DNA from 4 places in the Nocardioides aquiterrae genome. Region 2 is predicted to be linked to each of the others. Evidence: riboswitches for the same ligand, from Rfam matches in the RefSeq annotation. Region 2 holds a riboswitch; each other region holds the start of a gene.
What was found. A riboswitch is a leader RNA that binds a small molecule or an ion and turns the genes downstream of it on or off. The one in region 2 is predicted to bind cyclic di-AMP.
Positions count from the first base shown of each region.

Region 1: another riboswitch for cyclic di-AMP. It lies ahead of ABD086_RS03730 (C40 family peptidase); the one in region 2 lies ahead of ABD086_RS16505 (transglycosylase family protein).
Region 3: another riboswitch for cyclic di-AMP. It lies ahead of ABD086_RS17045 (C40 family peptidase); the one in region 2 lies ahead of ABD086_RS16505 (transglycosylase family protein).
Region 4: another riboswitch for cyclic di-AMP. It lies ahead of ABD086_RS11250 (C40 family peptidase); the one in region 2 lies ahead of ABD086_RS16505 (transglycosylase family protein).

Region 1 is NZ_BAAAJE010000002.1:254,640-258,242, reverse strand. It holds gene lnt (apolipoprotein N-acyltransferase) at 1-774, shown strand, start outside; gene ABD086_RS03730 (C40 family peptidase) at 1,043-1,732, opposite strand; cyclic di-AMP (ydaO/yuaA leader) riboswitch at 1,821-1,975, opposite strand; gene ABD086_RS03725 (hypothetical protein) at 2,400-2,702, shown strand; gene ABD086_RS03720 (DUF305 domain-containing protein) at 2,706-3,401, shown strand; gene ABD086_RS03715 (hypothetical protein) at 3,486-3,603, shown strand, end outside.
Region 2 is NZ_BAAAJE010000016.1:168,264-171,866, reverse strand. It holds gene pgfA (cell envelope lipid trafficking protein PgfA) at 1-136, shown strand, start outside; gene ABD086_RS16510 (calcium-binding protein) at 108-1,355, opposite strand; cyclic di-AMP (ydaO/yuaA leader) riboswitch at 1,535-1,690, shown strand; gene ABD086_RS16505 (transglycosylase family protein) at 1,693-2,031, shown strand; gene ABD086_RS16500 (RNA polymerase sigma factor) at 2,045-3,262, opposite strand; gene ABD086_RS16495 (YciI family protein) at 3,259-3,603, opposite strand, start outside.
Region 3 is NZ_BAAAJE010000018.1:50,843-54,445, reverse strand. It holds gene ABD086_RS17065 (DEDD exonuclease domain-containing protein) at 1-23, opposite strand, end outside; gene ABD086_RS17060 (hypothetical protein) at 131-367, shown strand; gene ABD086_RS17055 (NYN domain-containing protein) at 364-1,602, shown strand; gene ABD086_RS17050 (hypothetical protein) at 1,644-1,850, shown strand; cyclic di-AMP (ydaO/yuaA leader) riboswitch at 2,025-2,176, shown strand; gene ABD086_RS17045 (C40 family peptidase) at 2,190-3,173, shown strand; gene ABD086_RS17040 (hypothetical protein) at 3,187-3,603, shown strand, end outside.
Region 4 is NZ_BAAAJE010000008.1:43,097-46,699, reverse strand. It holds gene ABD086_RS11265 (hypothetical protein) at 1-91, shown strand, start outside; gene ABD086_RS11260 (ABC transporter ATP-binding protein) at 84-911, shown strand; gene ABD086_RS11255 (ABC transporter ATP-binding protein) at 908-1,561, shown strand; cyclic di-AMP (ydaO/yuaA leader) riboswitch at 1,753-1,902, shown strand; gene ABD086_RS11250 (C40 family peptidase) at 1,906-2,457, shown strand; gene ABD086_RS11245 (hypothetical protein) at 2,467-3,033, opposite strand; gene ABD086_RS11240 (hypothetical protein) at 3,159-3,548, shown strand; gene ABD086_RS11235 (hypothetical protein) at 3,550-3,603, shown strand, end outside.

The sequences.
Region 1 (3,603 bases), on a different contig from region 2:
CTGGCATCCCGCGTGCGGGCGGGGGAGGAACCGGCGCCGGACCTGGTGATCTGGCCCGAGAACTCGACCGCCGTGGACCCGTTCGGCGACCCAGAAGCACGAAACGCGATCGAAGCCTCCGTCGAGGCGATCGGGCGACCGATCCTCGTCGGGGCGATGGTGGATGATGCGGACCCACGGCGCGTCCTCAACCAGGGGATCGTCTGGGATCCCGCTACGGGGCCGGGGGAGCGGTATACCAAACGTCACCCGGTCCCGTTCGGGGAATACATCCCCTTCCGGAGTGTCCTCGGGCGCATCAGTCCGCGGCTCGCCGAGATCCCGCGCGACATGATCGCAGGCGGGCCGCAACCGCCTGTTGAGGTTGCCGGGACATCGGTGGCGATGGCGATCTGCTTCGACGTGGCCTTCGATGACGTGCTGCCCGAGCAGGTTCGTGAAGGCGCCGACCTGGTCGTCGTTCAGACCAGCAACGCGATGTTCACCGGCACGGCTCAGCGCGCCCAGCAGTTCGGCATCTCGCGGGCCCGGGCCCTCGAGACCGGACGCAGCGTGGTCGTCGCCTCCACGAATGGGATCAGTGGCGCGATCGGTCCCGACGGCTCGGTGGTGACCCAGAGCCGCACGCGGGGCACCGAGGTGCTGGTGGCCGACGTCCCCCTCGCCTCCGGTGAGACCGTCGCGGTGCGGATGGGACCGATGGTCAGCGGCGGGTCGCTCCTGGTTGCGCTGGGTGCCGTTCTCGTCGGTGTGCGCCGGTGTCGGGCCCGCTGACTCTGGGGTGCGCGCTCTTACTTGTTCAGCGTGCGCTTGAGCTGTACGGCGCGGCCACAGGCGACGCGATCGTACGGGTCTGGTGGGGCACCGACGTTGTGGGTCCGTCTTCCCTTCGGTGACTGGCTGCAACGGAGAGGCGCGTCGCTGCCCGTGCCTCCCAGCCCTCTCTCGGACTGGGAGGCAGCGACAGCAGCGTCGGGTGGCCTGCGATGACCAGGCCGGTTCAGACCTGCGTTTCTGCGCCGCCCAAGTGCCGGGCGCGGCCTCAGAAGCGACCGTAGGAGCGGGCGACGTCCCAGATGGGCGCGTAGCGCACCTGGCCGCCCGAGGCAGGCGCCTCCCAGACCATGCCGTCGCCGGCGTAGATCGCCACGTGCGATACCGACCCGCCGGGCGAGTAGAAGATCAGGTCACCCGGGCGCAGGTCGTCGCCCGAGACCGGCGTCGCCGCTGCGGCCTGCTCCGACGAGGTTCGCGGGATCGACTTTCCTGCCTGCGCGAAGACGTATTGGGTGAAGCCCGAGCAGTCGAAGCCCGACGGGGTCGAGCCGCCGTAGACGTACGGGACACCTTCGAGTTGGCTCGCCTCGGCCAGGAGCTTCTGTGTGAAGCCAGTCGCATGAGCGGCCGATCCTCCGCCATCGCTCGAGGTGGGAGCTGCCTGGCGGGCGGATCCACCGCTGGTCCGCAGGGTTTGGCCGGGGTAGATCAGGGCGGGGCTGGAGATGACGTCGCGGTTGGCCGTGTAGAGGTCTCGCCATGTGCTGCCGACGTTCTGCGCGATCGAGCTGAGGGTGTCGCCGGACTGCACCGTGTAGGTGGAGTGCGCACTGGCGGGGCTCGTCAGGGCGGGGGCGGCAACCAGGCCGGCGGCGATGGTGCCGGTCGCCAGGGCACGTAGCCCGCCGCTGCGCTGGCACTCGGCACGGTGCCTGCCGGTAATGGCGCGGGGCACCAGGGTGGTGTCGCTACCCGCTCCGCGGGGGGCACGGTGCCGTCCCGGCCGGGGCTGTTCGGTACGAATGGGCGTGGGTACGAAAGACATGGATCCTCCGGACGCCTACGAAGTTAGCTGTCGGGTTCGGGCCTGGAGGTGCCCGGCCGCTCTGGGCGGCTTCACCCCGGAGGCGCCCGTCCTGCAGGCGCCAAAGTTGGGTTCTCCGCACCCGCCGTCGTCAACTGAAGGCAACGCACATCCAGCGCGGCGGGTCTCGGCGACGCCAGAGGTGCACCCGCCGGTTGGCGAGTCCTACGCACGGTAGTAGATGCGTCCTTGCCGCACAAATGTCACACCGCGAGGCAGCCAGGCATGGGCCAGATCGTGGAGTTGCTCGCAGCCGTCGCTCGCAGCCGTCCAAGGTCCGGCTCTCGACCGGGTACCGGCCCGCCGCACCCACCGCTCTCTGTCTCAGTTTGAGCTTCAGGGATGGTGGGTGAAGCATCGCTACCTGTGTGGACGGCCGGGGAATCGTCTTCAGGCCAGTGGGTCGACCCGACCAGTGCACGCGAGGTGACGGCCTTGCTCGGCCAATGACGCCGGCCTCACCGGCGGCCGCCTGCTATTGGGTGTAGCCCTCGGGAGCGGCGGCGAACTGCTGCGCGCAGGTCAGTGAGCAGAACCAGTGCTCGCGGTCATCGTGTCGGAGGAAGTCAGCGGCTGTGGCGTGGGCGACCCACATGCGGCACACGGGATCGACGCTGCCGGCCTGCCGGGCGGGGGAGAGCGAGATCGCGAAGAGCTCTTGGGGTTCGGCAACGTTGCGGAGTTCGAAGGTTCCGAGGGATGCGACGCCACGGCCGGCGGTGCGTGCCGCGTCCGCGACCACACGAGTCGCGAGGGTCTGTCCACCTCCTGCCTGACCCGCGACTCGCGCGGCAAGGTTGATCGCGGCTCCGAACATGTCTCCTGCGCGCTCGACCGCTGATCCATGGTGAAGGCCGGCACGCGCCAGCGGGCAGCCGTCGAGTTCGGCTGTGGCCTCCAGTACGCGTTCCACCAGGTCCAGGCCGGCGGTGGGATCGGGAGAATCAAGCGGAAGCTCGCCGCCGCAACACTGGTCGTCGCCGGAACGCTGACTCTCGCCGCGTGCGGAGGCGGGATGGACGGCATGAACATGGGCGACGACTCGTCGTCGAGTCCGTCCGCCACCGCGGACGCGTCGGCTGAGTTCAACGACGCCGACGTCACCTTCGCCAGCCACATGATCCCGCACCACCAGCAGGCCGTTGAGATGGCTGAGTTGGCCGATACCCGCGCGCAGAGTCAGGAGGTCAAGGACCTGGCCGCCCAGATCAAGCGCGCCCAGGGCCCCGAGATCGAGCAGATGACCGCGTGGCTCGATGCCTGGGGCCAGCCTGCGCCGTCGGACATGGGCGGGATGGACATGGGCGGATCGATGCCAGGGATGATGAGTGAGGACGAGATGGGCCAGCTCGAGGGAGCCTCGGGCGCGGAGTTCGACCAGATGTTCCTCACGATGATGATCAGCCACCACCAAGGTGCCATCGAGATGGCGAAGACCGAGCAGGCCGACGGGAAGAACGAAGACGCCATCGACCTCGCCGCCCAGATCGAGCGTGCGCAGACCGAGGAGATCGCGACGATGCGTGAACTCCTCAAGTAGTCGACCGCCGGCCCAGAAGATGGAATCTCATCGCTCGACTACTATGCGAAGTAGTAATCTCTTCTGAATGGTGGAGGACCCCCGATGCCGGACCTGATCTACCTGCTGGCCGTGCTCGTCTGCCCGATCACGATGGGCGCCATGATGCTGATGATGATGCGCGGCAGCCAGCGTCGCCCCTCCCAGGCGAGCCCGGATGAGG
Region 2 (3,603 bases):
CTACCTCGCCGGCGGTCTCGCGGTGGTCGCGGGCCTGGCCCTGCTGCTGCTCGGCCGCCGCGGCCGCCGGGTCGGACAGGAGGGACCGGAGCAGGTCGCCGCAGCGGCTACTCCGTCAGCACCTCGCAGCTCGTGACGTCCTCCGCGTGGAGGCAGGTGTCGCGGCCCTCGTTGCCGACGACCCGGTCGGTGCCGTCCCCGGCGTCGATCCGGTCCCGCTCGCCCGAGCCCGTGACGACGTCGTCGCCGCCGAAGGTCTCGGCGCGGAACGGCCAGTAGTAGCCGCCCGTCACGACGTCGGCGTCCTCGGTCCCGAGGTAGACCCACCGCAGCCGGCTGGCGAGCTCGAGGTCGCCGACCGAGAGCAGCGTCCCGACCTGCTCGCCCTCCCGCTCGACGACGCCGTCGGCCTCGCGGACCGTGATCGTGGGGCCGGGGTCGTCCTCGGGACGGATCGTGCGCGCGGGCCGGCCCAGGTAGCCGCGGTCGTCCCCCTCGCCGCCGTCGAGCACGAAGCCGCGCCCCTGCGTGACCGCGCCTTCGACGACGTCGTCGCCGGCGTCGCCGTAGACCTCGCTGGGCTTCGACGACCAGGTGGTGACCTGGTCGTCGCCGCTGCCGCCGTGCAGCACGTCCCTGCCGAACCGGGCGAGGATCGTGTCCCTCCCCGGCCCCCCGTCGACCGTGTCGCGGTCGTTGCGGTGCGGCGCGTCGTACCCCTCCGGCAGGAGGAGGTCCGCGCCACCGCGGCCGAGGAGCGTGTCGTCCCCTCCGCCACCGACGAGGTGGTCGGGGCCGGCCCCGCCGGCCAGGTGGTCGCCGAACGCCGAGCCGACGACCTCGAGGCCGGCCATCGGGACGATCCGGTCCCGGCCTGCACCTCGGGCGGTGCCTCGGTCGAGGTCGACCCGGATGGGCCCGCCCGCCGTCGCGTACGTCACGCTGCCGTGGCCCCCGTCCTGGTCGACCCGGCGACCGTCGGAGCCGACGTCGAGCACGTCGTTGCCGGGACCGCCCGTGAGCTCGTCGGGGATCCGGTAGCTGCCGCCGCGGTCGGTCCCGATGCCGTCTCGCTCGCCGAACAGCCGGTCGTCGCCCGGACCTCCGGCGAGCCGGTCCGCGCCGTCGCCGCCGCAGACGAGGTCGTCGCCGCCGCCGGCGGCCACGACGTCGTCACCGCCCCGGGCCACGATCACGTCCGGGCCGGCGGTGCCGGTGAGCCGGTCGTCACCGGCCGTGCCGACGATCGTGGCGCGCTCGCCGTGGCAGGACGGCGGCGCCGCCTGGGCCGGCGCGGGTGGAGCCAGGGTGGCGGCGAGGAGCGCCGAGACGGGGAGGGCGAGACGCAGCTTCATGCCCCCGGTACGCCCGAGCCGGGGTCCTGGTTGCATCACGAATCGCCGGACGGGTGCGCAGCCTCACACCGCCGCCGGGTTGGGCGGCGCTCGGGCGTCTGCCTACCGTCGTGGGGTCCCGCGTTCCTGCGGGACGGTCCCCGTGCGCGCCCAGTCCTGCCCGGCCGGAGGCCGGACATCGACGGAAGACGCTCGGGCAGGAGCGGGGGAACCACACGTTCCACGGGCCGCACCGCGGCCCTCGGGGTGAAGCAACGGCCGGACACCACGGCCGTGGCCGGGCTACTCCAGCCCGAACCCGACAGCTCACCTCGCCGGCGCTCGCTGGAGATCTCTCATGCGCATGCGCACCCTCGTGTCGGCCGCCGCGCTCGCGGCGTCCACGCTCGTTCCGGTCCTGGCGCTCGACGCGCCGGCCGACGCCGTCAGCGGGAAGACCTGGAACCGGCTCGCCCAGTGCGAGTCGGGCGGTCGCTGGCACATCAACACCCACAACGGCTACTACGGCGGCCTCCAGATCAGCCTCGGCACCTGGCGCGGGTACGGCGGCAGGAAGCTCGCCTCGCTCCCCAGCCGGGCGAGCCGGGCCGAGCAGATCCGGATCGCCGAGCGGATCAAGAAGCACCAGGGCTGGGGCGCCTGGCCGGCCTGCTCGGCGCGCATCGGCGTCCGCTGAGGGACCAGGACGGTCAGCCCAGCGCGGCGATCTTCCGCTCGAGGAGCCCGCGCTCGCGCGCGTTGCCGCACAGGCGTACGGCGAGCGCGAGCTCGGCGCGCGCCTCGTCGGTGCGGCCGAGCCGGCCGAGCAGCTCGCCGCGCACGCTGGGCAGCAGGTGCGAGCCCGCCAGCGACCCGCCGGCGACGAGCTCGTCGACGACGGCCAGCGCCGCCGCGGGCCCCCGGGCCATCGACAGCGCGACCGCGCCGTTGAGCTCGACGACCGGGGACGGGGCGATCCGGCCGAGCGCCTCGTAGAGCAGCACGATCCGCTGCCAGTCGGTCTCGGCGACCGAGGGGGCGACCGCATGGCACTCGGCGATCGCGGCCTGGACGCCGTACGGCCCCAGGCCGCGGCCGACCCGGCCGGCCTGCGCCAGCGCGGCCCGGCCGCGGCGGATCGCCTCCCGGTCCCAGCGGCGGCGGTCCTGCTGCTCGAGCAGCACCGGGTCGCCGTCCGCGTCGAGCCGGGCGGGGAAGCGCGCGGCGGTCAGCTCGAGCAGGGCCAGCAGCCCGTGCACCTCGGGCTCGTCGGGCAGCAGCGTGACCAGGACGCGGGTCAGCCGGATCGCCTCGCGGGCCAGGTCGGGCCGGATCAGCTCCTCCCCGGAGGTGGCCGACGAGCCCTCGGTGAAGATCAGGTAGAGCACGCTCAGCAGCGGGCCGAGCCGGGCCCGGCACTCCTCGTCCGGTGGCACCTCGAACGGGACCCGGGCGGCCGACAGGGTCTTCTTCGCGCGGGTGATCCGGGCCTGCACGGTCGCGGTCGGGACCAGGAACCCGCGCGCGATCTCGTCGCTGGTCAGGCCGCCCAGCACCCGCAGGGTCAGCGCGACCTGCGCCTCCCGGGACAGCATCGGGTGGCAGGCGATGAACATCAGCGCGAGCAGGTCGTCGCCCGGTGCCTCCTCCCGCGGCGGCTCGTGCGCCAGCGCGGCGTACCGCTCGTCCAGCGCCGACCGGCGCCGGAACGCGTCGATCGCGCGCCGGCGGCCGGTCGTCAGCAGCCAGCCCGCGGGGTTGGCGGGTACGCCGTCGCGCGGCCAGCTGACCAGCGCCTGCGCCAGGGCCTCCTGGGCCACGTCCTCGGCGAGGCTGAAGTCGCCGGTGGAACGGGCCAGCGCCCCGACGATGCGGGCGGACTCGATCCGCCACACCGCCTCGACCGCCTCGCGCCCGGTCCCGGTCACAGCTGGCCGGTGCGCTCCCGCCAGGCCCGCTCCCGCTGGATCCACGAGTTGTCCTGCGGGAACTCGTCGATGGTCGGGATCCGGCGGATCTCCGCCTTCATGCCCGGCCCCGCCAGCGGCGCGCGCTTCGCCCACTCGACGGCCTCCTCCTTCGAGGCCACGTCGAGGACCCAGAAGCCGCCGAAGAGCTCCTTGGTCTCGCCGTACGGCCCGTCCGTCACGACCGGCGGCGTCGAGGAGTAGTCGACGACGACGCCCTCCGCCGGGTCGTCCAGCCCGTCCATCGCGACGAGCACCCCGGCGTTGATCAGCTCCTCGTTGAAGCGGCCCATCGTCGCGAT
Region 3 (3,603 bases), on a different contig from region 2:
GCACGCTGGGCGCCGCTGATCATGTCCTCGACGCTAGATCGGCCCACCGACAATCCCCGGGACGACGCGCGGGTCGCCCCGGTGACCTGCCCATTGACTACGCTCGGGGCCACCGCGAGAGAGGAGCGTCATGAGCACTGGCCTTCCCGACGACCAGCGCTGGCGCTGCGCCGGCTGCGGCAACCTCACCCGCTTCGACGTCACCCGCACCCGCCGGACCACCGAGTTCTGGCACTTCGACCTCGCCGGCGACCACCGCGTCGAGGAGACCGACGTGCGCGACGAGGCGGTCGAGCGGGTCACCTGCCGCTGGTGCGGCCGCTCCGATGCGATCGAGCTCGTGCCGCGCCACCAGCCGGCGCCATGACCGAGGGGGGAACCGGGCCGGGGCTCGCGGACCTGCCCGAGCCGGTCCGCGTCCGGGTCGTCGCGCTCACGGCCGACGTGCTGCCCGACGTACCGAAGCTGCCGCCGGCGGTACGCCGGGTGGCCGGCTTCGCACCCGCGCGGCGGGCCCGGCTGGGTGCGACCGCCATCTCCGAGGCGCTCGCGGACGACGAGCTGCGCGAGCGAGTCGGCACCCAGCTGGCGGCGCGCCCGGGCCCGGACCCGGCCGACGCCGTGGGCGACGCCGCGCACCGCTGGCTCACGCGTGCCGAGGGCTGGGAGGAGGCGCTCGCCGACGCGGTGCGCCGGGTCGCGGAGCGGCCCGAGCCCGGGAACGACCGTGCGGAGCGGGAGCTGGAGCGGCTGCGGGCCCGGCTGGCGGATGCCGAGCAGTCGGTGCGCGAGCAGCGGGCGGCGCACAAGGCCCAGCTGGACGAGGTCAAGGCCGAGAACGCCGCCCTGCGGCGCAAGCTCGGCGACACCCGGCTCGCCGAGAAGGACGCGCGGACGGCGGCCGAGGAGGCCGCGGCGGCCGAGCGCGCGGCCGGGGAGCGGGCCGCCGCGCTGGAGCGGGAGAACCGGCGGCTGCGGTCCCAGGTGGAGCGGCTGGAGGAGGAGGCGCGCGAGGGGCGCCGGGACGCGCGGTCCGAGCGCGACGAGGCGACGCTGCGCGCCCGGATCCTCCTGGAGACCGTCATCGACGCCGCGACCGGGCTGCGCCGCGAGCTCGCGCTGCCCCAGGTCAGCGGCGCGCCGGCGGACCGGGTCGAGGCCGACGTCGCAGAGGCCGGCCACCGGGTGCCGGCACAGGCGTCGCTGGAGCAGTACCTCGCGATGCCGCGGGCCCGCCTGGTCGTGGACGGCTACAACGTCAGCAAGGCGGCCTGGCCGAGCTCGTCGCTGGAGGCCCAGCGCGCCCGGCTCGTGCGGTCGATCGCGCCCCTCGTCGCGCGCACCGGAGCCGAGACGACCGTGGTGTTCGACGCCGCCGAGACCGACCACCGGCCGCCGGTGCCCGCGCCCCGCGGCGTCCGCGTCCTCTACAGCCCGCGTGGCGTGATCGCCGACGACGTGATCCGCGAGCTGGTGGCCGCCGAGCCCGAGGGGCGGGTCGTCGTGGTGGTCACGGCCGACCGGGCGGTCGGGCGCGACGTGGCCCGGGACGGCGCGCGCGTCGTCCCGCCCGAGGCGCTGCTGGACGTGCTCGGCCGGTGACCGTCGGGCCGCTGTCGGTGGGCCCTGTCACCGTTCCTGGCATGACGACGAGAATCGACTGCGACTCCTGCACGGTGCGGGGTCTCCACTGCCACGACTGCGTGGTGACGGTGCTGCTCGGGCCGCCGCCCGAGCTCAGCCTCGACGACGACGGCGCCCGGGCGCTCGACGTCCTCGCCGCCGGTGGCCTGGTGCCTCCGCTGCGGCTGGTCCAGCCGGTCGACGGACCCCAGGTGGAGTCCGCCTGACCGTGACCAGAGTGACCGATGTGACGTCTGTGACAGGTCACGGCAAAGTAACGGAGAAACGCCGAGCGACTTCGGTTGAAAGTTTGGCCGTCGGGCGATGTCGCCGTTAACGTGTGGCACTCAGGTGGCCGGACCGTGGATCACTCGGATCCTCGCGGCCACCGCGCTGAGTCTCGGTCCGGTTCGCCGGTCCGGGAGCCGGGGAACCAACCGGTGGCCGTGCTCGGACGACCACCACTGGGGTGAATCCTCCGCCTGAGCGGAGGTAGGGCAAACGTTGTGCCCGAATCCGTCAGCTCACCCGGTAGGCGTACGACGTAACAAGGAGAGCGCCACCTCGTGCTGAACGCCCGGAAGCGACTCGTCACCCTCGTGTCCGGTAGTGCCCTCATCGCCGCCGTGGGATTCATGCCCTCGACGCCGGCGAACGCCGAGCCCGACATCAAGGACGTCCAGGCCCGGGTGGACCGGCTCTACCACGAGGCCGAGCAGGCCTCGGAGCGCTACAACGACGCCAAGCTCGAGCTCACCTCCCTCAAGCGCGACCTCGGCCTCCTCAAGGCCGACCAGGGCCGGCAGGACGACCGGCTGGAGCAGGTCCGGCGCCAGGTGCAGGACTCCGTCATCCGCCAGTACGAGGGCCAGAACCTCTCCGCGATGGGCCAGGTCGTCCTCTCCGACGACCCGCAGAAGTTCCTGTCGCAGCTGTCCACGATGTCGGCCTACAACGACATGCAGGACCAGCTCTTCGACGACTACGCGACCGAGCTGAAGTCCCTCGACATCCGCAGCGACGCCACCGCCAAGCGGGCCGCGCAGGTCGCCACGCTCGAGGAGAAGCTCGGCGCCGAGAAGGCGACGATCGACAAGAAGCTGGCCGAGGCGAAGACGCTGCTCGGTGAGCTGCAGGCCAAGGAGCGCCAGGAGATCCTCTCCCGGGGCTCGACGACCCGCACTCCCGAGGTGTCGGCGTCCGGGCGGGCCGCGGCCGCGGTCAGCTACGCGATGGCCCAGGTGGGCAAGGCCTACGTCTACGGCGCGGCCGGCCCCAACGCCTTCGACTGCTCCGGCCTCACCATGATGGCCTGGGCGCAGGCCGGGGTGTCCCTGCCGCACTCCTCGAGCGCGCAGTACAGCTCCGGTCCGCACGTCGCCGAGAGCGACCTCCAGCCCGGCGACCTGGTCTTCTACTACAGCCCGATCAGCCACGTCGGCATGTACATCGGCAACGGCCTGATCGTGAACGCCGAGAACCCCAGCTCGGGCGTGCGGGTCACGGGCCTGCACTCGATGCCGTACGTCGGAGCGGTTCGCCCCGGCTGACACACTGGTACGCGTGAAGACCGGTCGTCCCCTCTGGTGGGTGGCCGGTCTTTCGCTGTGCCTGCTCGTCGCCGTCGGCCTGGTCACCTGGGTCGCCGTCGACGACCAGCCCTACGTCGCGCCCACGCCGGCCGCGTCGACCGGGGGCAGCCCGTCGCCGGCGCTCGCCACCGAGGCGCTGCGCTCGTTCGAGCGGGCGGTCCGCTCCGGCGACGAGGACGCCGCCCGCGCGCTCGCGCCGGCGGACGACGCGGCGGCCGCGGACCGGCTGGCGGGGATCGTCGCCAACGCCCGCGCGGCGCGGGTCCGCGACTTCACGCTGCGCTACGTGGACGCGGAGGGCGCCTACGCCGACGGCACCTGGCAGGCCGCCGCGGACGCCACCTGGCAGTTCGAGGGGTTCGACCGGGCCCCGGCGCACGCCGAGGTC
Region 4 (3,603 bases), on a different contig from region 2:
GCTCGCCGGCCTGGTGCTGCCGGCCTGGCTCGCCGGCACGCTGCTCACCCGTCGCCGGCCCGCCGCGGAGGTGCTCCGTGCCGGTGAGTGACACCCGGGCCACCGTGTCGTGCGAGGACCTGGTCAAGGTCTTCCGCTCCGCGACGGGGGAGACCCACGCGCTGCGGGGGCTCGGGCTCGAGCTCGAACCCGGCGCGCTGACCGTGGTCGCCGGCCCGTCCGGCAGCGGCAAGAGCAGCCTGCTGACGCTGCTCGGCGCCCGCGACCGGCCCAGCGCCGGCCGGCTCACCGTGCTCGGCAGCGACGTGGGCGGCGCCTCGACCCGCGAGCTGCGCGGGCTGCGCCGGCGGCGGATCGGGTTCGTGCCGCAGCGCTCCTCGAGCGCGGTGTTCACGCACCTGTGCGCCGCCGACCAGCTCCGCCAGGTCGCGTCCTGGCGGGGCGCCGCCCGCCACGACCCGGACGCGGCGCTCGACGCGGTCGGGCTCGGTGACCGCGCCCGCCACCGCCCCGAGGCGCTCTCCGGCGGGGAGCAGCAACGCCTCGCGGTCGCGATGGCCCTGGTGGGCCGGCCCGCCCTGGTGGTGGCCGACGAGCCGACCGCCGAGCTCGACCACGCGAACGCCGACCGGGTCATGGACGCACTGCTCGCGGCCGCGGCCGCCGGCTCGACGGTCGTGATCAGCAGCCACGACGACCGGATCACGCACCGCGCCGACCGGCTGCTCCGGCTGCGGCACGGCGTGCTGTCGAGCGAGACCGCCGGCCGCCGTACCGCCGCCGCGGTCATCGACGCGACCGGGCGGCTCCAGCTCCCGCCCGAGGTGCTCGAGCTGTTCCCCGACCGCCGGGTGGTGGTCGACGCCGACGGCGACCAGGTGCGGCTGCGGCGACCGGAGGAGGACCGATGAGCGGGCTCCGGGTCGTCGAGGTCGGGCACGGGTACGGCGCGGGCGCCGGCCGCGTCGAGGTGCTGCACGACGTCAGCCTCGCCGCGGCGCCGGGGGAGCTCGTCGCCCTGGCCGGGCCGTCCGGGTCGGGCAAGAGCACCCTGTGCCACCTGGCCGCCGGGTTCGAGCGGCCCGATCGTGGCGAGGTGGCCGTGGACGGCGTCCCGACCGCCGGCGTCACCGACTGGGCCGTGGTGGCCGTCGTGCCGCAGCAGCACGGGCTGCTCGCCGGGCTCAGCGTCGAGGACAACGTGTGCCTGCCGGCGTACCGCGCCGGCGTCGACCCCACCGCGGCGTTCTCGGCGCTCGCCGAGGCCCTCGACCTGGACGCCTTCACCCGGCGCGGCGTCCGGGAGACCTCCCTGGGCGAGCAGCAGCGGACCGCGGTCGCGCGGGCGCTCGTGCTGAGTCCCCGGGTCGCCGTCCTCGACGAGCCGACCGGCCACCAGGACGACGACCACGTGACCCAGGTGGTCGCCGTCCTCGCGGCCGCCGCCCACGCCGGCTCCGCGGTCCTGGTGGCCACCCACGACCGGCGGGTCTGGGAGGTCGCCGACCGCGTCGTCCGCCTCGACGAGGGCCACGTGGTGCAGGGTCGACACCGGGCGTGACACCGGGCGTGACACCGGGCGCGACACCGGTGTAACTGTGTGATCTCCGTCCAACCGGGTCACGATTCCACGCGGGGGGTGTGGCCCAGGCCACGGGATCCGCGGTCCGGCGACTCGTGATCGCGTGAATTCCTCGGCTAGCGTCCCCGATCGCCCGGGCACGCCGAGTCCTGCCACCCGGGCGACCGAACCCGAGACATCAGCACAGGCAGGAGTGGGGGACCCACTTCCGCGGCCGCAGCACCTCCGGCGGCCGCTCGGGGTGAAGCCACCGACCGGTGGCCGGGCACCTTCTCGCCCGAACCCGACAGCTCACCTCACAGGCGTGGGAAGGAAGCATCCGCATGCCCACCCTGCACTCCCTGCGCTCCGGCGCGCTCCGCGTGCTCGCCAGCGGCGCCCTCGCCGTCGGCCTGCTCGCCACCGCACCGACCACCTCCGAGGCCCACGGCGCCACCGCCCACCACGCGGCCCACCACCAGAAGAAGGGCCACAAGCAGGCCCCGTCGGCGCCGTCCGCGCGCCGCGTCGGCAGCGCGATGAGCGTCGCGGTCCACCAGAAGGGCGACCCGTACCGCTACGGCGCCTCGGGCCCGAACGCGTTCGACTGCTCCGGCCTGACCTACTACGCCTTCCGCAAGGCGGGGTTCAAGCACATCCCGCGCACCTCGTCCGCGCAGGCGCACTTCGCCAAGCACATCAAGCGCAGCAACATGAAGCGCGGCGACCTGATCTTCTTCTACGACGGCGGCGGCGTGTACCACGTCGGCGTGTACGCCGGCTTCAGCCACGGGCACCGCTGGGTGCTGCACGCGCCGTACTCCGGCACCCGGGTGCGCACCGACAAGCTGTGGACCGACAAGTGGTACCCCGGCACGCTGCGCTACCGCCGCTGAGGACCCTGCCTACTTCCACTGGAAGGTCGGCAGCACCTGCTCGACGACCTGGGTGCGCTCGGCCGCCGGGACCTTCTCGTTGAACGAGAAGACCAGGGAGACGATCCGGTCGTTCCAGATCGCGCCGTACTCGTCGATGTAGCGGGATCCGCCCACCCAGCCCGCGACGTGGTAGGCGGGCCGGCCGTCGAGCTCGGCCACCGGCAGCAGCTTCGGCTTCCTCGGGCTCGGGTCCGAGGCGATCCGGGTGTGGCCGAGCTGCTCGGCGTCCTGGTCCGACCCGAACGCCTCGATCTCGCCCAGCGACACCCAGGCGAGGTGGTCCGGGCTGTCCGCGGACGTCTCGCCGCTGACGATCGTGCGGCCCCGGGTCCACGCCTCCGGCGCGACCACGGTGCTGTTCGGCTGGGTCAGCCGGATGCCGGTGGCGACGTCCGCGCTCGGGCTGGACGCGGACCCCGACGGGTCCGTCGAGCCGCTCGAGGGCGCCGGGGTCGGGGCCGGGTCGTCGCTGCCGCCGCAGCCGGCGAGCAGGGCGAGCGCCGCGAGAGCGGCGGGTACGGCGGTGCGGCGCATCCATCAGCTCCTGGGTCCGAGATGTTTGCAGCGAATCTAGTCGATGAGGTTTCGTGTCCCGGGCGGCCGGGGTAGGGGGCTGCTGAAGCTGTCGACCTTCAGTTCGGGGGAAGGAACACGTTCAGATGGAAGCGCTGGACATGCTCGGGGTGCTGCAGCTGCCCGAGGACCTGATCGACGAGGTCCGGGGGATGCTCGGCCGGAACGCCGACGAGCTCGAGCAGAACAACGTCAATCCGATCGGCGCGGTCTTCGGGGGGTCCGAGGCCGGCGCGCAGCTCGGCCACCACAGCAGCGTCGCCCAGCAGCACGTCGCCAAGGCCGTGCTGCAGATGGCCGCGGGGCTGCGCGGCTACCGCGACAACCTGTCGAGCTTCACCGACAACATGGTCGACACCGACGTGTCGAACGCGACCGCGCTGAACGGCATCGCGGAGTCGACCTCGTGCGTCGCGGCGCCCAGCTTCGAGACCAACAACTCCTGCTCCCTTCCGCTGTCGACGGAGGGGGACTGACGTGGCCGCCGGACCGCAGCGCGCGCGCCTCGACCAGGCGCTGAACGGCGCGACG